One region of the Gudongella ferriphila genome, then DNA from elsewhere that is predicted to be linked to it. Evidence: riboswitches for the same ligand, from Rfam matches in the RefSeq annotation. Region 1 holds a riboswitch; each other region holds the start of a gene.

Region 1 (10,756 bases):
AACAGTACATAGGAAAAAGGATGGCGCCACCTATGACATTGAGATAGTTTCCTCTCTTTTTGACAGCGACCATTCCCTTGTTGTTGGATTTGCCAGGGACATATCCCAAAGCAAAGAAGAATCAAAGAGGATTAGTTTCCTTAGTTTCCATGATCACCTGACAGGGCTTTACAACAGGCGCTATATTGAAGACTCAGTCAAGAGACTGGATACCAAAAGAAACTATCCCTTTACAATAATGACGCTGGATGTTAATGGCCTCAAGCTTACAAATGATGCGTTTGGGCATCACACTGGCGACCAGGTTCTAGTGTCTGTATCGGAAGCTATAAAGAAGGTCTGTCGTGAGGATGATATAATTGGAAGGACCGGAGGAGATGAATTTATCATTTTGCTACCAAAAACCGATCGCTCTGATGCAGAAAAAATAAAGAAGAGAATCGAGAAAACAGCCACTGAAGCTGATCTTGACTCAGTACTTGTTTCAGTGGCTATTGGGTACTCAATCAAAAATCATCCAGATAAGGATATACAAGAAGTTATGAAGGAAGCGGATTCTATGATGTACCGGAACAAGCTCAAGGATGGAAAGTCCTTTAGAAGAAAGACCATTGAGCTCATATTGGACAATATTAATAAGAAATACGGTTTGGAAATGTATCACACGAGAAAGGTCTCAGATTACAGCAGACAGCTAGCCCTTGCAATGGGCTATGGTGGAAGGATAGCTGATGATGTTCAAAAGGCGGGAGAACTGCACGATATTGGAAAGATAATCCTTCCTGCAGAACTTTTAAACAAACCTGAGCCCTTGAATCAATCAGAATTTGAGCTTATCAAACAGCACCCTGAGGCCAGTTATCAGATTTTAAAGAGCACAGACGAATACGCTTATCTTGCGGAGATAGTCCTCCATCATCATGAGCGATGGGATGGCACAGGATATCCCGAAGGTCTGAAGGGAGAGGAAATACCACTCCTGTCAAGAATCATTGCGGTTTCAGACACCTATGAAGCATTGACAGGGGAAAGACCCTACAAGGAACCATTGGAAAGGGCTTCAGCAATCCAGATACTCAACCAATCTGCAGGGACACAGCTTGATCCTAAAATGGTCAAGGTTTTTGTGGAAGAGGTACTATCACAAAAGAGTTGAAAGCTTGAAATTCAAGCTTTCAACTCTTTAGTTTATTTTGCTATTACATTAGCCAGTTCAGTGATGCTCTTTGTGAGCTCGTCCAGCTTCCCTTCTATCCTGACCAGAAGATAGACTGAGATAACAATTGGAAACCCAAGATTGGCAACACTGGAATAGATATCCTCCACCTCTTCACCCCCTTGCTGGATATGGAAAAAGGGCCCTGAGGCCCTATTTCTAAACTGTCATCTCATCAACTGTAGTGGTTACAACCCTTGCTCCCACTTTTTCGACCAAATCGCCGTTTCTAGACTGAAAAATCCCAGCACCAAGAAGTGTATCCATTACTGCAAAAACCTCCATGTCCGTAATATCAGCTCTTGGTTCATTGATGCTGATCCTGTAATTCTTGTTCTGATCATCCAGAAAGTCCATTTCTAGCTTTGTCTTTACCATCCTTTCACCCCCTTGTTAGAAAAGCCTACGTTTACTAAACATTTGTGATTACAGATTCCTCCACCTTCTTGACCTTCATAAGTGGAAGCTCCTGCAGTCCTGCCAATGCCTCTCCAGATGCATGGATATTGTCATCCGTAGCATCCAGCTTGACATTGCTGTAGGATTTTGAAGAAATCCTCTGTTTGCCGTCTACCATCCCGGCATCCAGCTCAAGCTTCAAGGTTCTCTTTTCCGCCATAACTTCTATCGCCATTGTCTCACCTCCCTTCTACCTATTACATTGCATAAGGGAGGAAAATGTACCTATGCAGATTCAAAAAAAGACAAAAAAATTAGAGGGGCTCTCGCCCCTCAGATATACTATGGTTGTTTTCTATTGTGGTATCATTATAATCTGGCCTGGGAAGATCAGATGTGGATTTGCAAGGCTGTTATACTCTGCAAGAACTCTCCAGTCCACTCCATATGCTCTACCAATCTTGGACAACCAGTCTCCTGACTTAACTGTATAGGCTATGTCAGCTGGTGCTGGCTCGGGAGTCTCAACCAATGGAAGGGCAACTATTCTGCCTTCTATTGCCGGGCTTACCTCAGGATTAGCTCTTAGATAAGCTTCAAGAACCTCTGAAAGAAGACCTGAGTATGCAAGGATTTCCTTGCCTTCGAACATTGTGTAGCCGTCTCCACCTGCAGCAAGGAAGTCATTTGTTACCAGTGTATAGGTTGCTTCCATGTCAACAGGCTCTTCACCTATCATAAGCTGGGTTATTCTTGATCCCACCTCCTGGTTTGGATCAAAGATATAGCTCATTCCACTTACATGTGGGAAGTGTCCAGCTGTAGCAGGGTAGTCCTTGACTCCATGCTCCAAAGCTGCCATAAGCTCTGCTCCGGTCACTTCAATGTTTGTTAATACATTTGTGAATGGGAATGCAGTCAATACATCACCTAGGGTAATATCTCCCGCTTCAATGCTTGCCCTGATTCCACCACCATTTGTAAGGGCAACATCCGCTCCTGATGCAACTATCATGGCATCGGTGATAAGATTACCCAGGTTTGTTTCACCTGATCTAACATTGTCTCTCAGACCGTCAAGGGCTACAGTAGTGCTTCCTACTACCTCCTCCTGCATCTCCTCGATTGGTGCAGTGGTTTCCTCAATCAATCCAGCTATATACTCATCTGCCACAAGCCCCTTAAGGTCTTCATACGGATGTTGGGTCGATTCGAATACCGGTACTCCATCAACCATGGATACCTTTACAACTCCAATGTGGCTCAAATAGTTTCCAGCCTGTACAATATATGCACCATTTCTCTCCTCGCCTGTAACATGATGGCTGTGACCATCCACTATAAGGTCTATGCCTTCAACATTGTCTGCCAGGGTGTAGGCTGTGTCAACTGACGATCCGTCAATCCCAAGGTGTATAAGTGCGACTATAAGGTCAACCTCCATCTCGGTAAGAGCCTCAACAGCTGCATTTCCCGTCTCGATAACATCAGCGAACTCTATTCCTATTGTATTGTTGGGATGTGACTTTGTCTTGGTCCCCTCGGTGGCTATACCGAACACTCCAACTCTCATTCCATTCTCCATCTCATATACCATGTATGGGTCAAAGTCTGAGGTTCCGTCTTCCTTGACCACATTGGCCCCGAGAATGTCGAACTCGGCCATTGCCTTAAGTTCAAGCAGTCTTTCGTAGCCAAAGTTGAAATCATGGTTACCTGGTACCATTGCATCGAATTCCATGGCATTCATCACCTCTACAACCGCCTCCCCCTCAGTCAGGTTGGCAGGGATCGTACCGTGGAATGAGTCTCCTGCATGAAGCAACAGAAGGTTTGGATTCTCTTCCTTCAATCCATCCAGGAAGGTCTTCATCTTTGGATAACCCAATGTGCCGTCAAAATCATTCTCTTCAAGTCTTCCATGTACATCATTAACATGGACAATCGTCAGGGTCTCATGTCCGTCAGCGAATGAAGCCGTGGCTGGCATTATCATCAGACCAAGAACCAGTACAAATGACATTACCATACCGATGATTCTTTTGTTTCTCAACATTGTCTCTCCTCCTTTAATTTATCTTTTTAATGCGCAATAACTATATACCCCTGATGACAACGTTTTACCAACCTTTTTAAATATATGTTTTAATAATATGTTTGTTTAGCCATTTAAATAGGTGGTATAAATAGGTAAAGAGAGAAACATAAAAAGGCAAACCTTGTGAAAGCAGGGGGCGCAAAGCTCGAAGTCTACAGCCATCTGGCTATGATAGTTCAGCTGCTATGTGAAAGCATGGCAGCTTTTCGTATTCAATCAGGAAATAATTGTAAGTGTTGGGATGTATTTGCCAAATCAATATTAAGCCTACAGCATACAAAGGCAAACCTGTCGAAAGTCAGGGGCGCAAAGCTTGAAGTCTACAGCCCACATCGGGTATGGCCGTTCAGCTGCTATGTTAATCCATAGCGGCTTTTTGTTTGGATAACTATAAGGAGATGAAGCCTATGGGAAATGAACTGTTGAATTAAGAAGACATAAATATTTCAAGCAACACCACTGCATGCACAAGCGATACATAGACTCACAAGCGTAGAGTCTAAAAACAAGAAAAGGAGTGAGAATAATGATGAGAAAGTATAGCAAGCTGCTTACGTTTCTAATAGCTTTCTCGATGATACTGAGCATGCATGTATCCTTTGCTGTGCCGGAGTATATTGATTATGAGGGCAATGACAGCTACACCTACAAGGAAAATTCAAACAAATCCAGTACTTGGTATTTTGATGAGGATGGCAATAATGTTGATGGTCCTACGGACTACTGGGTTAAGTTCAAGGTATCTGGAGATGAGCTAAGCTTTGAGACCAATAATCTGTCACTTGATCTGGTTTCCATAAAAGGAGGCCCCATGTACAGAGTTTACACAAACTTGGGATCAAGTGAATCTGGGCTTACAGCACCCTTGAATGAAAATGGAAATGAACCCTACGAACCCTATGGAATATCCCATTATTCATTCGAACTGGATGAGATTATCCCACCTCCTCCACCAGAGAAGGCTGATGTGAGAGTGGAGAAATCCATTGATGACATGGAAGATGAAGAGAGCCTTGCAGGATTTAAGTTTGTATTACAGCAAAATGATGAAACAAAATATGGCCCTGTCACAACTAACAGTAGTGGATATGCACTGTTTGAGGATGTTGAGCCAGGCACCTACGATGTAGTCGAGCTTCTTACAAATGATCAGAAGGAAATCTACACTCCTGAAAAGGATGTAACCGTAACTGTTGAAGAAGATGAAGAAGGACTTGTAAGGATTGGCTTTGAAAACAGCAAGGTTCCTGAAGATGAAGAACTTGGAAGCCTTATTGTTCACAAGAGAATCATGAAGGAAAATGGAAGCATAGTTGGAGCCCTTGACGGCGGTAAGTTTACAGTAAGACTGACTGGTCCAAATGATTATGACGAAGAGAAAACCATCAACGAACCAGACGAAAATGGTGAGCATGTAGTATTTGATGATCTTCCATTTGGAACCTATACACTTTCAGAAACAAAGATTGATCATGAAGGTAAAACTTACGGAGATCCAATCTTTGCCACATCAGGAAACAAGAACTATACTGTCTTAAATGATTTTGATGGTTTGGTCTACAAGGACACAGTAACAATTGAAATTGAATCTACTGGACAGGAAGTAATCTGGTTGATAAATGTTTTGGAAGAAGCACCACCACCTCCTCCTGAACTAGGAGAAATAGAGATATCCAAAGCATTGGTTGACGAGGAAGGCGAAGAAATAACTGATGACAACACCAATTTCACATTCAAGATTGAAATAAAGGTTGCAAATGATGATGAAGGATTTGATTGGGTTGAAATCGATGAAAGTCCTATTATCCTAAAAGGTGGAGAATTTGAAAAACTAACAGATTTACCACTAGGTGAATATAGGATTACAGAAATAAATATTCCAGATGGATATATGCTTCATGAGGATACTGACAATCCACAAACAACCACTCTTGAAACTAATGGGGATGTGGATGAAGTAATGTTCACAAATGTAAGAGAGGACGATACTCCTCCACCTCCTGAGCTAGGAGAAATCGAAGTAACCAAAGTCGTTCAGAACAGATTTGGAAACGGGATTAGCAGCAGCACAAGATTCTACTTCGAACTTCAAATGTTCAATGATGATGAAGAGTGGGAGGTAAAGGAAGAAAAATCAATCCTTGGCAATGGAACCGTTACCTTTGATGATCTTGAGGATGGTCTCTACAGAGTTAGGGAGGTCAGAATCAACAGTGACTTCAGACTTTTCTCAAACAATAATCTTGAGGTGGAGGTTGAAGATGCTTCCTCCGAGGAAGTTGAATTTATCAACAGACTCCGTCCACCACAGGATGACGAGGATGATGACAGACCACCTAGACCTAGACCAGAGCCTGAAGAAGAGGAAGAGGAAATAATTACCGAGGTATTGCCAGAAACAACAGTTGTCCCAGAACCTGAACCAGAAATAGTTGTTGAAGAAGAACCAGAAGTTGAGGTTGTGGAAGAAGTAACACCACTTGCAACACTTCCAAGAACTGGAGCTTCCGACCCAGCAGTATTTGCAGGATTTGGAGCAGCTTTCATGGCACTGGGATTGTTTCTTAAGAAGAAAAGATTTTAACTAGGAGCACTCAATAGGAGGTTTCCCTCGAGGGAAACCTCCTTTTATTGTAATTATTAGTTTCTTGGTATCATAATCTTCTGTCCCGGGAAGATCAGATTTGGGTTTGAAAGTTCATTGTACTCAGCCAATACCTTCCAGTCAACACCATAAGCCATTCCAATCTTGGACAGCCAGTCCCCAGGCTTGACTATATACTCAATATCATCCTTTGGTGGTTCAGGTGTAGGCTCTGGAACCGGTTCAGGTGCAGGCTCCATCGGGGCAACTTCAATTCCATACTCGGCTAGAACCTCATCTGGAATCAAGCCCTGCATTATCATATCATCCGCATTTATCGCCTTGGCATTGTAGCTTCTTCCATCCTCTGATACAGGAAGCTCAAGATTTCCAGCCTTTATCTCTTCAATAAGATATGGTCTTAGAGGATGATCAAGATCAGCACCTACAACCTCCCAGTTGTTGTCAACCACTGGTGCAATAGGGGTGTTTTCAGCAATATAATCTGCAATATAGCTTCTAAGTGATTTTGGATCAGACTCAAAATATGGCTCTCCACTGATGATTCCCATACTCTTCAGGCCACCGTATCTGTAGTTGTTTATGGCAAGCTTAAGTGTATCCTCTGGCATTACAGGCTCACCTTCAAACATGAGGTCAACTATCCTCTCGCCAGCGGGCTTTGTTATATCCACCTTGTAGTCCACTCCCTGGAACATGTCGTAGTTGTAGCCCCTTATGTTGGGGTTGAAGCTTATGTTGATGTCACCAGGTGCATAGGTGTTGTAGTAGCTTGCTGACCACTCCATGTAATCCTTCAATTCTGCCCCTGTTACCTCAATACCGATAAGAGTATTGGGATACTTGTAGATCTCAAATATGTCGGCGTAGGTTACATCCCCCATTCTCAGATTTGAATTCTGGCTGAAAAGTGCTGCTCCTGCAACATCCGCTCCTGTGGCCTCAAGCTGTGCGATATTAATCAGGTCCATTACACCTGTATCTCTTATCTGCGCCTCTGGAATTCCAGGAATTTCAGATGGAGGTGCAAAATCCTCCTCTACCTGTCCTATTACATCCACAAGGAAATCTAGTGTGTTCTGATGGTACTCAGCTGCATATTCCCTCAGCTCTTCACTTGCTGTATACTCCGCAACATCAATTACCTGAACTCTGCTGTCATCAATAATCCATACATCGTCCTCCATAGCAAGGTCAAAGTCAAATCTCACTACCTGTCTTCCTGCATCCCTTGCGGCTCCTACAAGTGTGTTTCCAACCTTCTGGCTTTCAGTGACATGTGCATGTCCCGTAAGTACTCCTGCTATCTCAGGATATTTTTCCACGAAAATCTCCGCTCCATCCCCAGAGCCTTCATACTCCTCCTCATAGCCTATGTGTGAGGTTACAAATATTAGGTCTGCTCCCTCATCCTTCATCATTTCAATATGCTCTCCCACTGAATCGGCAGGATAAATGAATTCCAGCTCCGTTACCTTTGGTCCGTCCCATCTTGGGATGTTTGGATTTGTAATTCCAAGGATTCCAACCTTTACTCCGGCAATCTCCTTGATTACATAAGGAATACCAGTCAAGTAATCACCGCTGTGGGAATATTTCACATTTGCTCCAAGTATTGGGAATTCTGCCTCATCAACAATCTTGTCAACCAGGTCAAGTCCGAAGTTGAACTCGTGGTTTCCAAGAACCATTGCGTCATACCCCATGAAGTTCATCACATCAATAACCGGATGTGCAAGGTCCAATCTTGTGTTGTACAGGTCGTCTGAAAGGATTGTACCTTGAACGGTGTCACCGTTGTCCACCAGCAATGTGTTTGGATTTTCCTCCCTGATTGCCTGAATGACCGAGTATACCTTTGCCATTCCCCTGTCCTCAACATCCACACCATCCTCGTAGGAATAGTTGTAGATATTTGCATGCAAGTCGGTTGTTCCCACAATGGTTATGGTGACTTCATGCCCATCTGCAAAAGCCCCGGCGGGCATTACAAAGGCACTGAGAACCATTACCAAAGCAAGGGCAATGCTAAGTAGCTTTTTGTTGAAATACATCAAAACATTCCTCCTTATACATAGTTTATTGGCCTACACTATAATTCTACCCCTACTGCAAGAATTAAACATTTAACAAGAAAAAAGATGGAGCAAAAGCTCCACCTCCTTCTCTATATCATCTACCTTACAAATATTATCTCAACCTCAATATCAATCTCAGGGTTGAAGACAACTGAAACCGTGTCACCGGACCTTACCGAAGAGTCTCCAAACACCATGTAATCAGGTGCAAGCCAGAACTCCTCGCCATCAAGTGATATTCTCTCATTTCTTGTGCTTATTGATGTCACCTCAAATCTCACACTGTCAGAATCCAAAAGAACATTTGCAGCAATTACCTTCCCATCCTCAAGAACAAGCTCAACAAGCTCATCTGTGCTCATTGAGGGAAGAACTGCAAAATCAGCCACATCAAAATCCACTGAATCCCCTTCTGCGTTCGTTCCAGTGATCTCATCGTCCCTTGAAGGGTTGAATGCGTACTCAAGCAGGAGTATCTCAACATCCACAAATTCATCATCAAGCACGAAGTCAGTGAACACTATTGTGTGGGCGGTACTGTCTGAACTTCCAACAGAAATTTTATTTCCAAGGTTCATATCTGTAATGTCCTTGTTTGTGATCACAAGAGCCCTCAGTTCACTATCGCTGTCTATTGTATCCATAAGTTCCCTTATTGATATATTGTCAATTCTGGTGGCAACATCAGCCTCCGTATTTACAATAAACACGTTTGTTTTTGAGGTGAAGTCATAGATTTTGGATTCAGTTGCAATTGTCATTCTGCTCTGATCAATCTCAAGCCTACCCCTTGAGTCCTTCAGGACATTCTCAGCGTTTGCTTCAATATATTCTGGTGTAGCTATCCTTACCAACCTGTCAATCAGGCTTCCATCATAAATGAGGTATCCCACTGATCCTCTTGTAAAATCGTCAAGTCCAGCAGATCCGGAAGGGTTTCGTCTAAGCAGCACTGAGAAGTTGTCCGTTCTGTAGCTTTCCTCGCTTCCATCCATAAGAAGTACATCCAGGTCTCTTGTTCCAGAGTCACTTACAAGAATCATCTTTTCTGATACTTCAATTTGTCCACTTATAAGCTGAAGAGAGTCATTTACATCCAGCAAGAACCTAACCTCATCATCCTCAAGAAATATCAGATCATCAGCTGCATTGATGTCCATCAGTGTAAAGAAGTTGGACCCATTAATGGTATAGACAGGTCTCTTGTTGTTAGTAGCCCTTATCTGGAATAACTCATCGTCGATCTCCACGTAGAATACATCACTTGACTCCCTGATTCTCTCGTATTCACCAGTAAACTCTCCATCTGTCCTTACAATGGCATAGCCATCGTATACATGAACCACATCTCCCGCTTTAACCTCTGACAGCTCCATTTCAAAGAAGTCGCCAGCCTCAAACCCAACTACATGATCCAGGAAATATGAATCTTCATCTGCTGATGGGTAATCAGTCCATACCATTATCTCTTCCCCATCATCCTCAACATCAATTACAGGTGCAATGTCTTCAAACATATATGCCTCAATGAAGAAAACAACATCTCCCTTGACTGTTACCCTTGCAAACTCAGCTACAAAGGCGCCATCCAAGGTTCCGTCTGAGCTGTCATTATCCTCAACATAATCAAGATAATCGTATGCCTCCTCGTTCAGGTAGACACCATAAAGCTGCTCAATAGACCTAGATGAGCTGGCTTCCTCAATAACATCAAAGTAGTCACCGGTACTTAGCATAATCTCAAGGTCCATGGCTGCAAATGGACCGGTGTAGTAATCATAGCTACCATCAACTACAGCACCAACAAGGTTGTCATCCTTGTCAATTGTTACATCGACAACCTTTCCAAGGAGCATTTCCGGATCCATGCCACTTGTCAGAAGAAGTGTCACTTCATCATCCTTCTCAAATCTCAATTCTGCCTCAGGAGAATTTGTTCCCTCACCAAGAATTACCACAGCCACTTCATTTTCATCCAGGTTTCCGACTCTTTCATTTTCCACAACTATAGCCTTGTAGACCTCTCTCTCGGCCATCAGTCTCTTCATAACGGTATTGTACACCATCTCAAAGACCTTTTCCCTGGTGGCAGCAGCATTGTAGTTGCTGTCTGGAACTGTCACTCCTTGTGTTATGCCCTGCTCAATAGCTTCGATAATGTATGGAGTTGCCCACTGTTCGCCGGTAAATCCAGTTGTATTAACCTCTGCTTCTGTTGTCCTTACAAGAATTGTTATGATCTCCGCATAGGAGATATTCCTGTCAGGTCCGAAGGTTCCATCAGGATAACCGTTAACATACTGCATGCTTGTAGAGTAGTTGATGTACCCGTTTGCCCAATGGCTCAATGGTACATCTGA
Region 2 (10,756 bases), on a different contig from region 1:
TCTGTATTTACAGTTCCTGAAATGGTTTCGATGACCCTGGAAAGTGTCTCCGTGGCTATCTCCTCCAGCTCCTTCCGCTTTCGGAGCAATATCTCCCCCGTTCCCTGGTCATGTGCTGTCTGTTCTCCATTTTGCTTTAAATTCTTGAAGTTAAAGGAACCGTTTCCCATGGTATCACCTCCGGCTAGCTATGGCCATTTCCTCCTAAATCAGTGTTGATCTTCTTTGCCAGTGAAAGAAAGCCCTTGCTCACTGGACTTCTTGGTTTTGAAATCACCACCGGCGTCCCGCTGTTCAGGGACAAGACCGCCAGCTTGTAATCCGCATCTATTACAGAGTAGAGACTCTGACCCAGGGTGCTTTCAACATCCTTGGTCTTGATCTGACTTGATGCATCCGCTCTGTTTAATAGAATCTTTATCTTGTTCTTTGGAAAGTTCAGTTCATGCAGGGTCAAAATCGACGCCTTAATATTTCTCAGTGTTGAAATTTCAGGTGTTGTAACCATCAGCAGGACATCCGCAAATTGGAATGCTGGATTTACAGGCTCATAGAACCTGGCTGGCATATCAACCACCACATAATCAAATGCTCCCCTAAGGGCCTTCAAAATTATCTCTATATGCTCAGCTGTTATAAATTCATTGATCTGAGGCTTTGCATTTGCTGGAAGAACCTTGATTCCCGACTCGTGGGGAATCAGATATGATTCTATAATATCCTGGTCGATGTTTCTAATATCATCAACTATGTCCATGATTGTAAACCTTGGCACAAGATTAAGTGCAAGTACAGTGTTTCCAAAATCCAGGTCCAGATCCACAAGGCAGACCCGCTTTTCATTGCCCTTAGAAAGTGCAATGGCAAGGTTTGTTGAAATAAAGGTCTTTCCAACCCCTCCCTTGGTGCTGAATACGGTTATGACATTGCCGTTTGTGGCTCGTCTTCTTCTTGTAGGAGTTGTTTCCCTGTGGACAACCTCCTTGTCCTTCACAAGCTCAAAGGACCTGTAAATGGAATCCACAAGCTTGGATGAAGTGAACGGGGAGATTATTACATCCTTGGCGCCAACAAATATTGCGCGGTACATTGTATCCTCAAGAAGCTGGGTTTCAACCAGAACCACTGCTATTTCCGGGTATTCCTTGGATAAAAAGTCCGTAAACTCATATCTGTCAAAATCAACGTTTGTACCAATAAGGACAACATTGGGATATTTCTCGCCAATATAGTAATTTGCCTCCTCTGTTGTAGTGGCATCCCCCACCAGATTGACGTAGTCAACCTTAGCCAGGGTTTCCGTTACCAGGTCCTTGTCATCACTGCTCTTTTCTATCAATAGTACCTTTATTTTATCCAAGTATCTCACCTCACTCTAAAGGTTTCAAAGTTGTCGCTTCCATAATGGTCAAGCTCGTTGATCTGGTTGTCAACAGGATTCCTTAGTGTCAGATGGAAGCTTCCGTTTAGTGTAGCCCATGCAACCACCTCAGCCTGCTCCGGATTTACAAGTATTGTTAGGGAGTTTGGCTGCTGCACTGTATTTTCTTCTGTAGGTGCGCTTCTTCCTCCTACTGCCACAACCTCAATATTTTGCAGCTGGGTGTAGGTCATCTGTACATTTTCCTCTTCCTCTTCGCCTTCCACTTCAACCTCAAATTCATAGGTTGCCAGGATATCCACCCTGTCACCTTTCTGAACGTAGTTGGCCACTCCGATGATTTCGTTGACAGGTATTGTCATTGCCCTCATGTTTTCAGGTATCCAGTAGGAAAGTCCAACATCACCCTCCTCCATTGCTACCCTTCCCGAAAGAATCTGTTCACCTGAAATGATTTCGGTCCTTGTTATGGCTCCAACCACCTGTTCCAGGTCTGTTACAGCATCAGGATGAACTCCTTCTGATGGAACGGATGACATTTGAACCATCTCAGCAGTAATCCTAACGTGCTCAGGTATTGCAGTTGTAGCTGTAACCACATCAGAATAAGAGGTTGCAGCCACCTCCTGGGGATCCACCCTGAGGGACTGAATATACCTGTTTAAGAAAAATATTGTGATAATGCCAAGGAGTACCCCAATCAGGAGTACCTTTTTATTCACTTTCATAGACTGCACCTCTTTCTTTGTAGTTTATTCTTATTCAACTAGCCAACTCTGAAGGACTTCCTCCCAGTAACCATCATTTGAATTAATGTCATCGACTTTGTCAAAGATTTTATTTATTCTGCCCGTAAGCCTCGGGTCCATTCCAGTTTTGAACTCCAGATTCATATTAACAACATGTAACACTAGATACTCGGTGAAATTCCCAGCGACATCTGGTCCATCAGCTTCCCATTTACCTCCCTTTAATGCTCCTGGAAGTATGGCAAAGATATATGCCTGACCTCCATTATCTTTAATATATTTATCCAATGGTCCATCCTTAGCTCCTACATTGCTTATAAAACCTGTCTCAGCCTGGATTTCATCTATTTCTCCCTTAAATCCATTATCAATTATACTCCTAAGCTCAGCTGCTCCGGGATTTTCAAGATCAATAAAACCAAAACTACCAGTCATACTGTTTGTACCAAATAATATATCAAACAATACATCTGGATCATCATCTATCATCATCTGAAGAACATCCCTATAAACATTTATATCTGTTTGTAGCAGTTGCTCAACGCTCCATTCGGGGTATCTGTCATTAGGATTGGTCTCATCATCGGGAATTGAGAAATCTTTTCCCCCCTGCTCAACATATATGACAGCTGTTGGATACTTATCAAGCAGGAAATTCTTTACGTCGCTCTTTAAGATCCCAGGTCTATGACCAAACTCATAATTTAGCTCATGCTTATTGTCCTTGAACAACTCATAGAAATCATCCTTGTTTTGTAAATCATCAGCTATCACTTTATAGAAGATTTCTTCCCATCCTATCAGTCCAAGAGGCAATACATCTTTATGTCCGGGTATCCAAATAGATGTTCTTGTTGCTTTTGCTTTTGCTGTAACTAGCTTGCTATTAAATCCAAAAAACCTCATAAAATAGACATCATGGTTCTTATTAACTATGGTCTCAACAAATTTATCATCAACAATATATGCATCAATATCATCCTTGTCCATACCGTGATCTTCAGCATATATTCCAGCTACTTCTTTAACTTTTGGGTCTCCCCCATCGATAACCCATGTGCCTGCAAGAGCTGCAGCATCGGCTACATTTTGAGCTTGTCTTCTTTGAACATAGAGATTCCCCATATCTACAGAAAAAGCACCAAATCCAAGAAGTACTGCCATGAAAACTGCAACCATCACCATTGCTTGACCTTCAATATCACTAAATAACGATTTAATTCTATTGAATAGTATATGATTTTTCCTAAACATGTTTTCATCTCCCTAAACTCATCTAATTTTCTCTAAAACCTTCTACCATCATTACTGAAGTCTTGGAAACTGTATAAAATCCATCTTCAAAATAGCGTTCCATCATAGGTACTATAATTGGAACTTTTCCCTCAACCGTTACACTTAACGACTGTCCATTAACGAAAACACCATTAGCTGGATCGATTGTAATCTCGCCTTTTTCCAAGTAGGGTGAATCATCAAATGCATTATCAATACTTAGAATCATTTTATTCTTATCCTTTTCAACAATTCCAATTCTAGCTCCCTCTCTAGCGGCATTGCTGACAGCAACATATCCACCGTATATTATTCCAGACTGAATTATGCCCATCAAAAGAAGTAATAGTACGGGTAGGATTAAAGCAAATTCAACTAAAGATTGACCTTGTTCATCTCTTTTAAATTTCCAAAAATCAAACATCCAACTCACCTCATATAAAATAAGAAATTACTGCCCCAATCCCTATGGCCACTCCATAGGGGATGTATCTCTTCTCCCAGTCTACCTGGGTTTTAAGAAGCCAGTTGTTAACTCGTTTCAACAGATCACTGTTGAAGGTCAATGTAATAATAAAAATAATCGGTTTTAGTATAATTGCAACAACTCTTTTTAATGTTATCCACAGCTTCTTTTCCTTGATAAGTATTAGTATTACAATAACTCCGCCTGCAAGTCCTGTGTAGACAGTTGTATAAAGAACAAATCTCCAACCTTTTAGTGCTCCTATTGCAGCCATTAGTTTTACATCTCCACCACCCATTCCTCCAAGGATATAGGGTACCAGGAAAACTCCTAATCCTACCAGAAACCCAAGTCCGCTAAACTTCAATCCTGCATATCCATCAAATACTGTATATGTCAATAAACCCCAAAGTATTACTGGTATTGTAATAAAATTGGGGATTCTTTTCGAAGTAACATCATGATACGATGAAACTGTCACTAATATTAATAGCAAAGTCGTATTTAACATTTAATTCACCGTTCTCCATTTATCCGTATTATCAAGTGAAATAAACACTCATTTGTCATACTCTTCGAGATTTAACCACAACAGCAAAGCAACTTTTCTTGCTGTTGTGGTTTTTATTTCAACTATACTAAACTAATAATTTGAGATATATTCTATCCACCTGGCAAACTTGGATCCCATAACTCTGAAAACCATTCACTTAACGCTCCCCCAAATGCTGCTAATCCAACAAGAACAACCAAAGCAACGGCAAATATTATCAATCCATACTCAGCCATTCCCTGTCCTTCTTCATCCTTCCAAAGTCTCATCATAAGATTCATCATCATTTTTCCTCCTTTTCATGTAATTATCTCCACTACCTATGTTCTTTCCCGTACAATTCAAATCCTTAACCATCGTTCACTTCATCCAACCACCCCACTAAAGTATTGTGGTCTAAAAAAGACCAAAACAATTTTTGTCCCGGTCGGTTACGTCACTGGCTCCCTATTAAGAAGACGTCCAAATAATCTTAATAGATCGAGGCCCCCAAATAAAACATGTATAATTACTTATGATTATAATACCCCGCTACTGTGGTTGTAAACGGGGTCTCAGTTTTATATGGATTTTATTTCAATTTTATTTCAGTTTTATGAAAATTTTATTCAATTTGATGGTTAACAGATTTACGGACCTCGATTTGATTCATTTTGTTTGCCAAAAGGCTTCTGGCAATGACAGTGCCAAGTACAATCGCCCCTCCAAGCAGAGATACAGGTCCTGGTCTTTCCCCTACAATAAGAAACACCCAGATTGGGTTTAGGATCGGTTCAAGAAACATAATCAGAATGGCTTCAAGGGCCGTCAGATGCTTGACTGCAAGGGAATAGAAAATATAGGCTATGCCCACCTGGAAGGTTCCAAGAACAAACAATCCTACAATATCCCCAGTTGTATATGACAATCCGATCAAGAATGGAATTCCCACTACAGCTGTTATCAAATGACCAAGAAGTGTTGTCTCCACAGGCTTTTCATCCTTCTGGAACCTCAGTGAAATTGTAACTCCTGCAAGGGCAACCCCGCTTCCGATTGCTACCATGTTTCCTGCCCAGTTTCCTCCAGATACATCATCCAGGAAGAAGAGGACCATTCCTATTGCAACAGAAAAAATTGCAGCAATGTCATACCAGCGAATCCTTTCCTTAAGAATCCAGACGCTAAGAATAGCAACCCAGATTGGTGCTGTAAACTGAAGTATTATGGCATTTGCTGCTGTTGTAAGCTTGTTTGCGATAACAAAAGCAGTGATCATTGTAGAGTAGCATAGGGCTCCAGAAACCTGGGCCTTGGAAAAGGTGAATTTTGGCTTTCTTACATACAGCCATACCACCGCTGCTGAAAAGATTGCCCGGCCTCCTGCTATTGTCATGGGAGGAAGATCAATGAACTTGATTATTATCCCACCTGTACTTAAAAGGGTGGCTGCTATGACAATATATGTTATTGCTCTTAATCTGTCCCCATTCATCAGTCTACCACCTTTATTTTTTCATGCCCACAATCACAAAAAACTCCTCTATTCCCTCTATTAGGTCACCCACGCCTTGGACATTTCTTGATATTGTCTCGATTGGGCACATTCCGTCCTTATCCCTGTTTAGTATATGAGGAACCTTTTTCCCGTACTCCAGTGCTATTCCCTTCTGGTTGAAAATCTCCAAGGCCGGCTCAGATATTAGGTCTGTGTAGATTCCTCTAATCCTACCCTCAGCAAGAAGCATGGCAGCTGCCTTTCCTGTTATCCTGTCTGACACAAAGGCTCCCTCAAGGTCCTCAAAGCTCTCTGTATAGACATCATAAATAGGCTTGATGCCTCTGTCCGTTGATTGTGCTACAACTTTTCCGTTATTATATACAACCATTTTCAGGTCATTCTTTTCCATATGGTCTTTTGCTATTTTGATTCCTTCCAACTTTTCATCTCCTCCATTATGTTCTTCATATATTCTACATCAATAGGGTTAAATATGAAACAGTTTTCCCCAGATACTTTACTATTTCCTCCCACTTCCTATATAATAGGATATTATGTACAAAAAGAATATCCGAAAGATGAGGTAGATTATGTATCCTGATATATCATACAGCGAGCTGGAAGAAAAACTGAAAACCGATGAATATGTTCTAATAGATGTACGGACCCCAGATGAGTATGCCCAGGAGACCATTCCTGGAGCAATCAATGTTCCCCTGTTCTCCAACGAGGAAAGGGCCATTGTGGGAACAGCCTACAAGCAACTGTCCGTTGATGAGGCCAAGATGATCGGTGTGGAGGCAGTGGCCAAAAGGCTTCCTGACATGTTCAAGACACTGCTTGAAATCAACAAGAAGCACAAGCATCTTGTGTTTTTCTGTGCAAGGGGAGGCTTCAGGAGCGGAAGTGTTGTGGCTTTCCTGCAGAGCCTTCATATAAGTGCATTGAAGCTTCAGGGTGGCTACAAGGCCTACAGGGCATATGTGAACGAAAGGCTGCCTGAGGTTGCAAAGGATATTGAATTGATTGTACTTTACGGAAACACCGGCACAGGCAAGACCCAGGTCCTTGAGGCACTTAAGGCCAAAGGTGCTGATGTGTTGGACCTTGAGGGCTGTGCAAACCACAGGGGCTCAACTCTTGGAGCTGTTGGATTAGGTGAGCCCAATACCCAGAAGATGTTTGAGGCCCTGCTGTATGAGGAGCTGAAGGACAGGAAGGGAAATCTGGTCTTTACTGAGGGAGAAAGCAAGAGAATCGGCCGCTCAGTAATTCCCGATTATATCTTTGAGAAGATCCGTAGCGGAATCCATGTTGAGATTACAGCTCCAATGGATATCCGGGTTGAGAACATCGTAGGAGATTATGTTTATGAAACGGACCACGAGCTGATTGAGGCTCTTAATCACCTTAGAAAGAGACTCGGTAACGATAGAATTGACCAGTTTATTGAGCTGGTAAGGCAGAATGATTACCGGTCTGTTGCAAGAGACCTTATGATTGAATACTATGATCCCATGTATGAGCATAATCCCAAGAATTATGTTTTTCATGTTGAGAACCAGGAGCCGGAAAAGAGTGCGGAAATACTTATAAACAAGTTTATAGTCGAAAGTGGAAAGTAGAAAGTTGAAGGGTAAGGTAATAAGTAAGAGGTAATATCTAAGAGGCAAATGAACATTGAAAATTGAACACTGAACAATAGATAAAAAATCTAAAAACTAATATCTCATAATCAAGTATTTTTGCTTAGTCAAACAGTGGTTCAGTTAAGGATGAAATCAGTAAGATTAAGGTAAAAGATTAGCAGCTGACAAACTTGTCAGCTGCTTTTAGCTATTCCACTTTATCTAAGATAAGGGTAGGAAATGCCCTCATCTATATCCCAAACTGTAACAAAATCCCATCCACCGAAATTTGATGAATCGGTCATCTGTAAAGATGTATAACCCATGCCAGCTGCTGATGAGGTAATACCTGAAGCATCAATGTCCCAGTAGCTTGAAGTAACTGTACTGGCAGAAGCTTTATAGCCAACTAACCCTCCCCATCGGAATGTTCCGTTTACAACTCCGGTTGAGTAACAGTTGGATAAAGCACTCGAACTATTATAGTAACCGTGTATTCCTATTAATCCTCCAACATACTGATCTCCGATAACATTACCATAAGCATATGAATTGCTAATTGAAGCGTCATTCATTCCAACCAAGCCACCAACAAAGTTATCAGATCCTTCTACAAATCCTAATGCGAATGTTTTGTCAATAGTACCACTATTATAGCCACTCAGTCCACCTACATATCCACCACCAGAAACATTTCCAGTGGAGTAACTATTGCTTATAGTACCTTGACTTTCTCCTACAAGACCTCCTGCATAATTGGTAGTACCTGTTACGGTTGCATCTGAAAAAGAGTCCCGAATTTCACCGCTACCCCGATTAAGTCCAACGATTCCACCCACACTACCTATACCTTGAACAATACCGCTTCCTGTGCAGCTTTCGATGATGGCGGCTTCATTGTCACCTACTATAATTCCCAATCGGCTTCCCTGAGTTGGTGTTTTATTAGCTATTGTACAAGATCCTGAAGATAATCTAATTTCTCCATCTCTTGTCCAGCCGGCGATGCCTCCAACACTCATTATTCCCTCAATTGTTCCAGTTACAGAACACGCTTCAATAGTTCCATAACTGACTCCAACGATACCACCTATAAACTCTCTCCCATCAATACTCACGTCAATTAGATTCAAATCATGAATAAATGAAGTTTCTGAAGTTGTCCCAAAAAGTCCTATTCTACTATCCGAACCTGAGATCGAGAGGTTTGTTATATTTCCATTGTCTCCATCGTATGAACCCGTAAAAGGATTTAGAGTAGAACCTATTGGCTCCCATCCTTTACCGTCATTGTAATAATCTCCACCAGTGGTAACATAGTCCGCCAGATCAATGTCCTCTATCTGAATGAAGTTGGCATCCAAATATTTTCTCACATTGTTCAGATGTTCAGCTGTTGCTATTTGATATGGATCGGATACAGTCCCTGAACCACCTGCAAATTCTCCCTCATGGTCAAACCCCTGCCAATATAAAGCGGGATATCCGTCATTGTCTGTTGGATTCATAGTCCACTCAGTTGGAAAATCCCAACCAACATAGGTTGATAGCGATAGCATTTCTGCTGTTGTCTTAGGCATTCCTTTTCCAGAGTTGTCTGACTGATATGATGTTTCAGAGTTGTAATAGCTGTCATCAACTGTTGGGACAGTACCACCGGTTGTCTTGGAGCCTATCAAGCCACCAACATAGGAGCTTCCATTAACCCTACCTGTTGAATAACAATTGGTTACTGAAGAGCCAACACTTAGATAACCGGCAAGACCACCAATATAACTTCCTCCTGTGACAGGTCCCATAGCATAGGAATCATTAATAGCTGTATCCTGTGCAGAACCAACTAGGCCTCCAACTGATTGACTAGATCCTGATACATCTCCAGACGCATAGGTGAACCTAATCTCACCATACCCTGAGTAGCCCGCTAGACCACCGACATATTGAGTTCCTGATGGATTGCTCTCCGCATATGACTCGGCTATGGTTCCATTGTTGTCTCCAACCAATCCACCAACCCTCTCTGATCCTGATACAGTCCCAATCCTATGGTGTGAGCCTTCAACCAGGGAGCTGTTGTAGCCCACCAAGCCACCTACATAATATACTCCATTGGCATTGCCTGTAGCATAGCTGTCTCTAATTATACTATTGTATCCATTTATGCCAACCAAGCCACCAATATACTCCTCATTCCCTGAAACATTTCCTTCCGCATTGGAGTTTATCACTGAGCCCTCAAAATTTTCACCTACAAGTCCCCCGATTGTTTTCCAACCGGTGACATCACCCTTGGCATAGGAGCCTTCTATGGTTCCACCACTGTTATATCCTACCAAACCTCCCATCTGATATGGATAACCACCAGATGCAGCATCAACAGGAGCCAAATCGGCTTCACTGAAGCAATCTTCGATTACACCGTAATTGCTTCCAACCAAGCCTCCTGCATTGAAGTCAGAGGTTTTAACTATTCCTGTTGTGGATGAATCATAAATCGTACCAGAATTGAAGCCTACCAGTCCACCTGCATAATCCCATCCGTTCAGTACCTCAACATTGGAAGAGGAACAGTTTGAAATTTCACCAGCGTTATAGCCAACCAAGGTTCCAGTGTACTGGTCAGCAGAAACATAGGAGTTACTCAAATCCATATTTTTCAGTACTGCTGATGAACCAACATATCCGAACAAGCCTTGGTATCTTCCTATAGATCTATTGATATACAGTCCCTCTATGGAATACCCGTCACCATCATAGCTTCCCTCAAAGGGTGCTGACCCTGATCCTATTGGATTCCATCCTTCTCCATCCTTCCATGGTGAAACCCCCAGATCAATATCAGCAATTTGTATGAAATGACTGTCCAGATAATTTCTGACCTCATTTAACTGCTCTGCAGTAGCAACTTCATATGGATTTTCTTCCGTCCCAGATCCTCCCGCAAAGGGGCTTGGAGGATAAGGTATATTTTCACTGCTCTGCCATTTCAGATAAGGATAAGAATTTCCTTCATCTATATTCCAGATGTTTTCAAAATCCCAATCAGTGTAAATAGGAACACTGTTTGTTGATTTAATCATGGCCGACGTTACGTAGCCGACACCTCCTGCTGAAGAATCTATTCCCGAGGTTTCGATGTCCCAATAGCTGTTGTTGACCTCCATATCTTCACTCTTGTGTCCTACAAGTCCTCCTGTCCTGGCATATCCTGTAACCTTTCCTAT
Region 3 (10,756 bases), on a different contig from region 1:
CCAGGTTGTGTTTGTCACCCCAGAGGAATTTGAAAATTCCCTAGATGAGATTATGGAGGGGTTGAAGGCTCAAATTGATCTGGATGGTAAAAAAGGCTATATTCTTCCAATTGGTGCATCAAATGGGATTGGTTCATTTGGCTACCTTAATGCCTACAATGAAATTGCAGCACAGGAAAAGGAGCTGGGCTTTAAGTTTGATGCAATTGTTGCAACTGTAGGCTCAGGTGGAACCTTTGCAGGCCTCTATGCCGGAAACAGGATGGATGGAGGGATGAGGGACGTACTTGGAATCAATATCTCCTCTACTGCAGAGTACTTCAGGGAAAGGGTCGTGGAGCTGCTGAAGGAAATGAAAGGGTACATGGAAATTCCATTTGAGATAGAGAAAGAAGATATCAATATCATTGATGGTTACCCTGGTCTTGGTTATGCCCTCAGCAGGGATGAGGAGCTTCAGTTCATCAAATGGCTTGCGAGACTTGAAGGCCTGGTCCTGGATCCGGTATACACTGGAAAAGCAATGTATGGATTGGTTCAGGAGATCAAAGCGGGAAATCTGGATAAGTATGGAAACATCCTGTTTATACATACAGGGGGAATCTTTGGCTGGACACGGGAGGTGAGAGGCAGAATATGAAGATTGAATGGAATGTTAGATACCTTACAATAGCTGCATATTCCCTGGTTGTTATTTGCCTAAGCATAGTCTTCTATCTGATCGCCTCTGATATTGCAGTATTTAGTGAAAAGGTGTCGACGTTTCTTGGGTCCTTGCAGCCGATAATAATAGGTGCAGTGATGGCCTACCTCTTCAATTTCATCCTTGAGATAATTGAAAAGGTGATTACAAATCCATTGATGAAAAAAGTCAATATGCCAAGGCTTAAAAGGGCCATTGGAATAATATTTACCTACGCCATAGTGGGTACAATTGGATACCTTTTTGCAATAATTGTAATACCCCAGCTTATTGCATCTGTTGCAAGGCTTGTGACCCTGGTCACAGATAACTTCGACAGCATTTCAATGTGGGTGATAGAACAGATTGAGGGTCTCCATATCAGGGAGGATTATCTCCAGTATATTGTTGACTGGTGGAATGGAGTGCTTGACAACACTTTGGGATTTGTGACAGGTCTTATTCCGGTTATAGGAAGTATCGTAGGCCTGGTCCTTGCAAGCATCTGGAACATAGCAATAGGTATAATAGTTTCCGTTTATCTGCTCTTTGACAAGGACAGGTTCAGGGCTCTTGGAAGAAAGGTGACCTACTCCATTTTCCATGGACCCAGGGCGAACAGGACCTTGGAGCTTGCAAGAAGGGCCGATACAATTTTTGGAAGGTTTCTGAGCGGGAAAATCCTGGATTCCTTTATCATAGGGATTTTGACCTACATTATCCTTATGATATTCCAAATGCCATTTCCAATTCTTGTCTCCTTTATCATTGGGGTTACAAACATTATCCCATTCTTTGGGCCATTTATCGGAGCGGTTCCGGGAGTTTTCATTATAGCAATTGTTTCACCTATTCAGGCACTTTGGTTTATAGTGATTGTCATATTGCTTCAGCAGTTTGATGGCAATATCCTGGGGCCAAAGATCCTTGGTGATTCCCTTGGGATATCAGCATTTTGGATATTGTTCTCACTTCTTGTGGCAGGAAAGCTATTGGGCTTCATAGGACTGATCATTGGAGTACCCCTTTTCGTGTTTGTCTACTCCATAATAAAGGACAATGTGGAAAGACGGTTGGCAAAGAAGGGTCTTCCAATAGAGACCAGAGAATACTTCTAGGATCTTTTTAGGGAGGTCTTCATGTGACTTAGCATGATTATTGGATGATAAAAGAGCATCCTGGGTGCTGAGTATCTCATGACGGAACGGATTTTTTCCCTGTAATCCTTATCATAGCAGTGGATATTACAGGAGGAACAGAAGCTCTTGTCTTCACCAAAGACGCAGGAATCAAGCTTTTTTAGGCAGTAGTCCTTAAGGTCAAGGTATTCTTCCTTTGACAGGGAGTTTTGGCTGCCTTTATAGTAGAGGTCAATCATAAGGGCTACTATTTCCTTTTCTCTTGTGATTTTCTTGCCAGCAGTGAATTTTTCCATGGTGAAAGCCTCCTTGGATTGTGGATATATGGTTATTATAGCATTTTGGCAGCCTAAATTGAATATAGAAGGAGTAGGGGATGGAATATTTCAAGTACGGAAAACAGGAAAAGGAATATTTGGCAGCTAGAGATAGGGTTATGAAGAGCTTGATTGAAAAGCACGGGCATATAGAAAGGGAGGTCAATTCCGACCCCTTTTCAGCCCTTGTTGGAAGCATAATAAGTCAACAGATCTCCACAAAAGCTGCTGAGACTGTGGAAGGGAGACTGGTCCAACGGGCTGGTGAGCTATCTGTGAACAGCATAGGTGGACTAAGCCTGGAGGAGATTCAGGAATGCGGAGTATCCTTTAGGAAGGCAGGGTATATCAAGGGTATAGTTGAAGCTGTTCTGAACGGAGCTGTTGACTTTGAAGCGCTCAAGGAACTTCCAGATGAGGAAATAATAAAAAGCCTGGTTGGCTTGAAGGGTGTTGGAAGGTGGACTGCGGAGATGATGCTAATCTTCTCCTTTGGGAGGAAGGATGTCCTAAGCTTCGATGATTTGGGAATCAGGCGGGGACTTCAGAGGGCTTACGGCTTGGAGGAGATCAAAAAAGACCTGCATCCCCATTTCAGGGAGCTGTTCACCCCATACGGAACCGTTGCATCACTTTATCTTTGGGAGGAAGCTTCAAATCAGTGATGTTTGAAAGGAGGAAATAACATGAGAAAGATTGCATTTTTCGCATTCAGAGGAGATGAGATGTGCTTTATGCACCTGGTACTCAATGCCATGGACCTGCACAAGAAGGGATATCCTGTAAAGATCATAATGGAGGGCGAGGCAGTCACCCTGATAGACAAGCTTGAAAAGGGTGAGAACAAGCCATACCTCAAGGCAAAGGAAATGGGTTTGTTTGACTGCATCTGCAAGGCGTGCTCTGCAAAGCTGGGAGTTCTGGAGTTCAACGAGACTGTAGGGATACCAATAAAAGGAAATCTTGAAGGTCATCCGGCCATGGAGGACTACATAAAGGATGGGTACGAAATCATTACCCTATAAACCGAGAAAACGCCATAAAGCGCCCCTTTGGGGTGCTTTTTTGACCTCAAATATATTTTGATTAAACAAAAGATTCATGTTATAATGAATAGGTGTAGAATTTAAACTTGTTTGAAAATTGCAGTAATTGAAAAGGTTATCATATCTTTTAAAATTCTAGTTAGGGGGAATGTATCTTGAAAGCGTATTCAACGGAAAAGATCAGAAATGTAGCCCTACTCGGGCACAGCAGTAATGGTAAGACCACTTTAACAGAAGCAATGCTATTTGCAACAGGTGTGACTACAAGACAGGGAAAGGTTACAGACGGGAACACAATGTCAGATTTTGACAAGCAGGAGATTGCCAGACACGTCTCAATCGGAACAGCAGTTATCCCGGTAGAATGGAATAATACCAAATTCAATATACTGGATACACCAGGATATTTCGATTTTATCGGTGAAATGTATGGAGCTAAAAGAGCAAGTGAAGGTTCAGTGCTTCTTGTGGACGCTTCCTCGGGAATTGAGGTAGGGACAGAGAAGGCATGGAAGAACCTTGAGAAGTACGACACACCGCGAATCATATTCGTAAATAAAATGGACAAGGAAAATATCAACTTTGATAAGTTGCTTGAGGATCTGATAGGCCAATTTGGGGACAAGATAGTTCCCTTTGCATACCCCAACACAACTGGAGAGGGTTTCAATGGCTTTGCAAATCTTATAGATGAAGTTGCTTATGAATACGATGGAAAGAACAGGAAGGAAGTTCCTCTAAACGATGCCCAAAAGTCAAAGGTTGATGAATATAGAGAGTTGTTCATGGAAAGGATAGCACTTTCCGAAGAGGCGCTTATGGAGAAGTACTTTGAGGGTGAAGAGTTCACCCAGGAGGAGATAACGAGGGGAATAAGGGGAAGCGTTTCAAACGGAACCCTGGTACCACTTGTTGTCGGCTGTGCAGAAAAGGCAATGGGGGTTGATTTCCTTCTTGACCTTATCCAAAGATACATTCCGTCTCCAGCAGATGTTGGAAGCGTAAAGGGAACCAAGGATGGAGAGGAGATAATCAGAAAGGTTGATGTAAACGAGCCCTTCTCAGCAGTTGTTTTCAAGACCATTGTTGACCCCTTCGTTGGAAAGCTTACCTTGTTCAAGGTTGTTTCAGGAAAGCTCACAAAGGATACTGAAGTGTATAACTCAACCAAGGAAAAGGCGGAGAAGCTAGGTGGGTTGTTCATTCTTAGAGGTAAGAACCAGGTGGAGATTTCAGAGATTATGGCAGGGGACATTGGAGCAACATCAAAGCTTGCCTACACCCAAACCGGTGACACCCTTTGTGACAAGAACAATCAGACACTTTATGAGACAATAAAATATCCCCAGCCAACACTGTTCATGGCAGTTGAGCCAAAGAACAAGGGTGACGAGGAGAAGATCGGTACATCCCTAAACAAGATGATAGATGAGGACCCTACATTTGTTATAGAGAGAAACACAGAAACGAAGCAGCTGCTTATTGGTGGACAGGGCAACATGCAGCTTACCGTAATAGTTGACAAGCTGAAGACTAATTTTGGAGTTGATGTGGTTCTTAAGAGTCCAAAGATCGCCTTCAGGGAGACAATAAAAGGCACTGCAACCGTACAGGGTAAGCACAAGAAACAGTCAGGTGGAGCAGGTCAGTACGGAGATGTCCATATGAGATTTGAGCCTTGTGAAGAGGAATTTGTATTCCAGGAGGAAATTTTTGGCGGGTCAGTTCCGAGAAACTTCTGGCCAGCTGTCGAAAAAGGGGTAAGAGAATCCCTGGAGCATGGAGTTCTTGCAGGCTATCCAGTCGTAAACATCAAGGCTACACTGTTTGATGGTTCATATCATGACGTTGACTCAAACGAGATGGCATTTAAGATAGCAGCGTCCATAGCCTTCAAGAAGGGTATGGAAGAGGCAAAGCCAATACTTCTTGAGCCTATCGTAAAGGTAGAGGTCAAGATACCTGAGGACTACATGGGCGATGTCATGGGAGACATGAACAAGCGTAGAGGTAGGATTCTCGGTATGGAGCAGCAGGCTGACGGAAGCCAGAAGATCATAGCGGAGGCCCCACATGCAGAGATGTTTGAATATGCAATCGATTTAAGGGCAATGACCCAGGCAAGGGGAAGCTTTACAATGGAATTTGTCAGATATGAAGAGGTTCCTCAGATGATAGCTGAAAAAATCATTGCTGAGGCAAAAGCTGAAAAAGAGAATAATTAGCCAATTGATCAGCCCGGTTTTATACCGGGCTGAAAATTTATGTAACTATTGCAAAATAAAGGTTTACAGTTGATTATATTGTGGTATAATGATTGTGTAAATTAATATTAGCAAGAATGATTAGTATGACAAATGCAAGAAGGCAGCCCCTTTTTGTGTACTGTCAAACGACAAAGGCAAACCTATCGAGAGGTAGGGACGCAAAGCTATAGGGCCTGAAAAGGCAGCCAGCTACCGAAAGGAGAGTTTACACGTGAAGAGGAGAGTATTGAGCCTTTTATTGGTATTTGTTTTTTTGTTTGGAATAATTGGGACATCAAATGCTGCTGAGAGCTTCGGCGTTACAACTATAGACAATAATCAGCTTATGATAAACAGTTTGGCATACGGAAGCAATATGAGAGTCATGGTGGAAAAGGGTACTGAGAAGTATTTCTACAGCATGAACAGCACACAGGAGTTCATCCCCCTTCAGCTGGGAGAAGGAGTCTATACTGTGAAGCTTCTGAAAAATATTGAGGGCAACAAGTACCAGGTTCTTGGAAAATCAGAAACCAACATATCAGAGTGGAATGAGAATGTATACCTGACATCAAGTCAGCCTGTTTATTGGAATGACCAGTCAGTGATGGAAGGGTTGGCCGCATCGTTGTTTGCTGATGCTGATTCCGACTACCAAAAGATGCTTAAGGCATACAATTATATGGTAAACAACATCAAATACGATTATGAGAAGATCAATTACCTCAATGATTCCTACATTCCTTCAATCGACGAGACAATAACAAGCGGTCAGGGAATCTGCTACGATTACTCGGCGGTCTTTGCAGGACTTTTGAGATCTCAGGGAATCCCAACCAAGCTGGTTAAGGGATACGCTGCGGGAGTAGATGTTTATCACGCATGGAATGAGGTCTATATCAACGGAAGCTGGATCATAATCGACACCACCTTTGATGCTGCGTACTACCAGAATGACATGACTGTTAAGATGGTCAAGAGTGAAATGGAATACCAAAAAGTTAGGGAATATTAATTAAGCCTGTTAGGGCTTAATTTTTTTGGGTAAAAGACAAAGAAAGTCAAAGTCAGAAAGAAGGGATAAACATGGCTGGATTGAGCAACATCATCGAACAGTTCCTAAAGGAGCTCATCGATGAGATGGACGGTGTGGTTGAAATACAGAGAAATGAGCTTGCAAGTCAGTTTGAATGCGCCCCCTCACAAATAAATTATGTCCTTAGCACAAGATTTACCCCTTACAAAGGATACTATATTGAGAGTAGAAGAGGTGGCGGTGGGTATATTAAAATTGTAAAAGTGAAGCTCCAGGAAGACATTAGCCTTAACAATATCATTCAGAATATAGTTGGGGAATCACTCACTGAAAACAAGGCCCATGAGATCATTGTGGCCCTACAGGAGGAAGAGGTTATTTCCGGCAGGGAGGCTGAAATCATAAAGGCTGCTGTAAGCGATAGAGCCTTTAATTGTGACCCTGGTGACAGAAATGCAATCAGGGCATCTGTCTTAAGGAACATACTGCTGGTTCTGGTTAAATAGATTGGAGTGTGACAGACTATGAAATGCGAATCCTGCAATGATAGGGAAGCTAAGATTCACTACACCAGCATCATAAACGGAGTTATGGAAGACCATCATCTATGTGAGGTATGTGCAGCCGGTATCCAAAAGGACATTCAGGAGCATTTCCCCTTGCACAAGTTATTTGAGGGAGTTACGGTGGATACAAAATGCCCCAACTGTGGATTGAGCTATGAGAAGTTCAGATCCACTGGAAAGCTTGGGTGCTCAAGGTGCTATGACGCATTCGGCAAGGAGCTTTCCAATGTCATCCGTGGAATACACGGTCACACAAAGCACAGTGGGAAGATACCCAAGAGAGGCTACTCAATGGTCAGACACCAGGAGGACATCGACAGCTTGGACAAGGAGCTTCAGGAAGCGGTAAAACAAGAGGAATATGAGAAAGCTGCTGTGCTGCGGGATGAAATAAAGAGAATCAGAACCATTATGGATTCAGACAAAAGAGGTGAATAGGATGACAATTTGGCTAGATCCGCAGGAATATGACCCAGTAGTTGTAAGCACTAGACTTAGGGTGGCAAGAAACATTCGGGAAGAGGTCTTTCCCCTATATTCCACAAGGGAACAGGCCCAGGAAACCGCAGATGAGATAATCAATGCCGTTGATGAGAAGTTTCCAGATGGAGATTACAAGCTTTATCGATTAAGGGAAATGGAAAATCGTGAAAGGGTAAGGTTTATGGAGAATCATATCATAAGCCCTGGACTTCTGGAACAAATAGACAAGGGCTGCTTTTTCATGCGGGATGATGAGCGGGTCACCATTATGATCAACGAGGAGGATCATATCAGGCTGCAAACACTTCTACCTGGGTTGGACCTTCTGGGTGGATGGGAGCTTTGTTCCAAGATAGACGACCTTCTGGAGGAAAAGCTTGATTTTGCATACCACACGGAGTACGGATATCTTACAGCCTGCCCCACAAACACCGGTACCGGCCTGAGAGCATCTGTGATGCTGCATCTTCCCGGAGTTACAATGACCGGTCACATTGGCAGCATAATAAACGCCCTAAGAAAGATAGGGCTTACAATAAGAGGACTGTATGGCGAGGGGACAGAGGCGGTTGGAGACCTTTACCAGGTTTCAAATCAGCTTACCCTCGGTGAATCCGAAGAGGAGATAATAGAGAAGCTAAACAGGGTTGTACAGCAGCTTATAAAGAGGGAAAAGAGCACGAGGATATACTATGTGGAAAAGAAGGAAACCGAGCTGGAGGATAAGGTATACAGGTCCTTGGGAATCTTGAGGAGTGCAAGGATATTATCCTCCAAGGAGGCAATGAAGCATATATCAATGGTCAAGCTTGGCTCTGACATCGGTATACTGAGGGATTTCAGGGGCAGTGACCTGATCAGGCTGATGATATGGATTAAGCCGGGAAACGTTCAGGTTTCAGAAAAGAGGGCCATGGACAAGAAGGAGAGAGACAAGGTCAGGGCTGACCTGACCAGAGAATATTTCAAATGATGGAGGTATATTATGGGAATGTTTGGTAGATTCACAGAAAGGGCGCAAAAGTCAATTTTACTTGCCCAGGAGGAGGCTAAGAAGTTCAACCACAACTATGTGGGAACAGAGCATCTTCTGCTGGGTCTTATAGCGGAGGAACAGGGGATTGCTGCCTTGAGCCTCAAGGAGATGGGGGTGACCCTGGACAATGCAAGAAAGCAGGTTTATGACATTGTTGGAATGGGTGAGGAGACAGTTGAACTGGTTGGATTTACTCCCAGAACCAAAAAGATATTTGAGCTTGCTGTGAGCGAGGCTAGGAACCTTGGTCACAACTACGTAAGTACAGAGCACCTTATCCTTGGCCTAATTGGAGAAGGTGAGGGAATTGCGGTAACCATTCTTAGAAGAATGGGGGTTGACCCTGCCAAGCTTGCGGAATCTGTTGCCAAGAAGCTTACTCAGGCCACTCCAAAACAGCAGCAGGCTCAGCAGCAGCAAAACGACAAGAAAGGACAATCAAATCTTGAAAAATACAGCATAGACCTTAACAAAATGGCACAGGATGGTGAGATTGACCCTGTGATCGGTAGAATGAAGGAGATTGAAAGGGTTGTACAGGTACTGAGCAGAAGAACCAAGAACAATCCCGTGCTTATTGGTGAGCCAGGTGTAGGTAAGACTGCCATAGCGGAAGGCCTTGCCCAGAAGATAGTCGAGGGGGATGTTCCTGAAATTATCAAGGACAAAAGAATTGTCACACTGGACCTGCCAGGTATGATTGCAGGTGCAAAGTACAGAGGTGAGTTTGAGGAAAGGCTTAAGTCCGTCATGAAGGAATTGAAGGATGCAGGAGATGTCATCCTCTTTATAGATGAGCTCCACACAATCGTTGGGGCAGGAGCTGCGGAGGGTGCGATAGATGCCTCCAACATCCTTAAGCCAACCCTGGCAAGAGGAGAGCTCCAGATAATCGGAGCCACCACAATAGACGAGTACAGAAAGCACATTGAAAAGGACACCGCCCTTGAAAGAAGGCTTCAGCCTATAATGGTCGAGGAACCGAACATCGGGGATACAATTAAGATTCTTGAGGGACTCCGTGACAGATACGAAGCCCATCATGGTGTCAAGATCCTTGATGACGCCCTTGAGGCTGCAGCGGAGCTTTCCCACAGGTACATCGCTGACAGGTTCCTGCCTGACAAGGCAATTGACCTGATAGATGAGGCTGCATCCAAAATCAGGGTGAACACCTATGTGGCCCCTGATGACCTGAAGGACCTTGAGGAAAGGCTTGAGGAACTTGAGCACGAGAAGGAAGAGGCAATCAACACCCAGAACTTTGAGAAGGCTGCCAACATTAGGGACAAGGAAAAGGATATTAAGGAACAGATTGAAAGCAGAAAGATTAAGTGGCAGAAGCAAAAGCGGGAGAATAACCTTGTTGTGGGATACGATGAGATAGCTGAAATCGTATCAAACTGGACAGGAGTTCCTGTGAGCAGAATGACCACCGAGGAAAGCGAGAGGCTCCTAAAGCTTGAAGAGGTCCTCCACAGGAAGGTGGTTGGACAGGACCAGGCTGTAAAGGCCGTATCAGCGGCAGTTAGAAGGGCAAGGGTAGGACTCAAGGACCCACGAAAGCCAATTGGAAGCTTTATCTTTGTTGGTCCTACGGGGGTTGGAAAAACCCACCTGGCCAAGGCGCTTGCTGAAGCCCTGTTCGGTGAAGAGGATGCAATGATCAGGATCGACATGAGTGAGTACATGGAGAAGCATTCCGTATCAAGGCTTGTTGGTTCACCTCCAGGATATGTTGGATATGATGAGGGAGGTCAGCTGACAGAGGCTGTCAGAAGAAAGCCATACTCGGTTGTTCTTTTCGATGAGATTGAAAAGGCACATCCTGATGTATTCAACATGCTTCTTCAGATACTGGATGACGGTAGGCTCACGGACAACAAGGGAAGGACGGTTGACTTCAAGAATACAGTCATAATCATGACTTCAAATGCTGGCGCCACTTCAATAAAGAAACAGAATGTTCTTGGCTTCGCTGCTGCAGAAGACAAGGAAGTTCAAGAGTATGACAGAATGAAGGATATCATAACAGAGGAGCTTAAAAGGACCTTTAGACCTGAGTTTCTCAACAGGCTGGATGAGGTTATTGTATTCCACGGTCTGAAGGAGGATCAGGTGGAGGAGATTGTTGATATAATGGTTAAGGATCTTGAAAAGCGAATGGAAAAGATTGGGGTCAACATCAAGATTTCAGATGAAACC

What was found. Region 1 has a riboswitch for cyclic di-GMP ahead of ACKVDP_RS05050 (SpaA isopeptide-forming pilin-related protein). Riboswitches for the same ligand answer to the same signal wherever they lie in the genome.
Region 2: linked by a shared signal. The riboswitch ahead of ACKVDP_RS00200 (Flp family type IVb pilin) and the one ahead of ACKVDP_RS05050 (SpaA isopeptide-forming pilin-related protein) in region 1 are both predicted to bind cyclic di-GMP.
Region 3: linked by a shared signal. The riboswitch ahead of ACKVDP_RS12785 (transglutaminase-like domain-containing protein) and the one ahead of ACKVDP_RS05050 (SpaA isopeptide-forming pilin-related protein) in region 1 are both predicted to bind cyclic di-GMP.

What each region holds. Positions count from the first base shown of each region.
Region 1 covers NZ_JBJXRK010000005.1:13,737-24,492, reverse strand. The annotation lists gene ACKVDP_RS05075 (sensor domain-containing diguanylate cyclase/phosphohydrolase) at 1-1,156, shown strand, start outside; gene ACKVDP_RS05070 (YvrJ family protein) at 1,189-1,326, opposite strand; gene ACKVDP_RS05065 (DUF2922 domain-containing protein) at 1,376-1,594, opposite strand; gene ACKVDP_RS05060 (DUF1659 domain-containing protein) at 1,629-1,850, opposite strand; gene ACKVDP_RS05055 (5'-nucleotidase C-terminal domain-containing protein) at 1,971-3,671, opposite strand; cyclic di-GMP riboswitch class I at 3,817-3,901, shown strand; cyclic di-GMP riboswitch class I at 3,985-4,071, shown strand; gene ACKVDP_RS05050 (SpaA isopeptide-forming pilin-related protein) at 4,240-6,297, shown strand; gene ACKVDP_RS05045 (5'-nucleotidase C-terminal domain-containing protein) at 6,354-8,372, opposite strand; gene ACKVDP_RS05040 (S-layer homology domain-containing protein) at 8,495-10,756, opposite strand, start outside.
Region 2 covers NZ_JBJXRK010000001.1:27,521-38,276, forward strand. The annotation lists gene ACKVDP_RS00170 (CpaF family protein) at 1-170, opposite strand, end outside; gene ACKVDP_RS00175 (nucleotide-binding protein) at 185-1,360, opposite strand; gene cpaB (Flp pilus assembly protein CpaB) at 1,366-2,109, opposite strand; gene ACKVDP_RS00185 (pilus assembly protein TadG-related protein) at 2,140-3,384, opposite strand; gene ACKVDP_RS00190 (TadE/TadG family type IV pilus assembly protein) at 3,407-3,829, opposite strand; gene ACKVDP_RS00195 (A24 family peptidase) at 3,840-4,382, opposite strand; gene ACKVDP_RS00200 (Flp family type IVb pilin) at 4,535-4,708, opposite strand; cyclic di-GMP riboswitch class II at 4,841-4,924, opposite strand; gene ACKVDP_RS00205 (DMT family transporter) at 5,029-5,898, opposite strand; gene ACKVDP_RS00210 (DUF1893 domain-containing protein) at 5,912-6,343, opposite strand; gene mnmH (tRNA 2-selenouridine(34) synthase MnmH) at 6,495-7,529, shown strand; gene ACKVDP_RS00220 (GLUG motif-containing protein) at 7,751-10,756, opposite strand, start outside.
Region 3 covers NZ_JBJXRK010000038.1:1,605-12,360, reverse strand. The annotation lists gene ACKVDP_RS12815 (D-cysteine desulfhydrase family protein) at 1-640, shown strand, start outside; gene ACKVDP_RS12810 (AI-2E family transporter) at 637-1,800, shown strand; gene ACKVDP_RS12805 (nitrous oxide-stimulated promoter family protein) at 1,797-2,117, opposite strand; gene ACKVDP_RS12800 (DNA-3-methyladenine glycosylase family protein) at 2,198-2,803, shown strand; gene ACKVDP_RS12795 (cytoplasmic protein) at 2,825-3,163, shown strand; gene fusA (elongation factor G) at 3,340-5,409, shown strand; cyclic di-GMP riboswitch class I at 5,575-5,648, shown strand; gene ACKVDP_RS12785 (transglutaminase-like domain-containing protein) at 5,663-6,445, shown strand; gene ACKVDP_RS12780 (CtsR family transcriptional regulator) at 6,517-6,972, shown strand; gene ACKVDP_RS12775 (UvrB/UvrC motif-containing protein) at 6,991-7,470, shown strand; gene ACKVDP_RS12770 (protein arginine kinase) at 7,472-8,488, shown strand; gene ACKVDP_RS12765 (ATP-dependent Clp protease ATP-binding subunit) at 8,501-10,756, shown strand, end outside.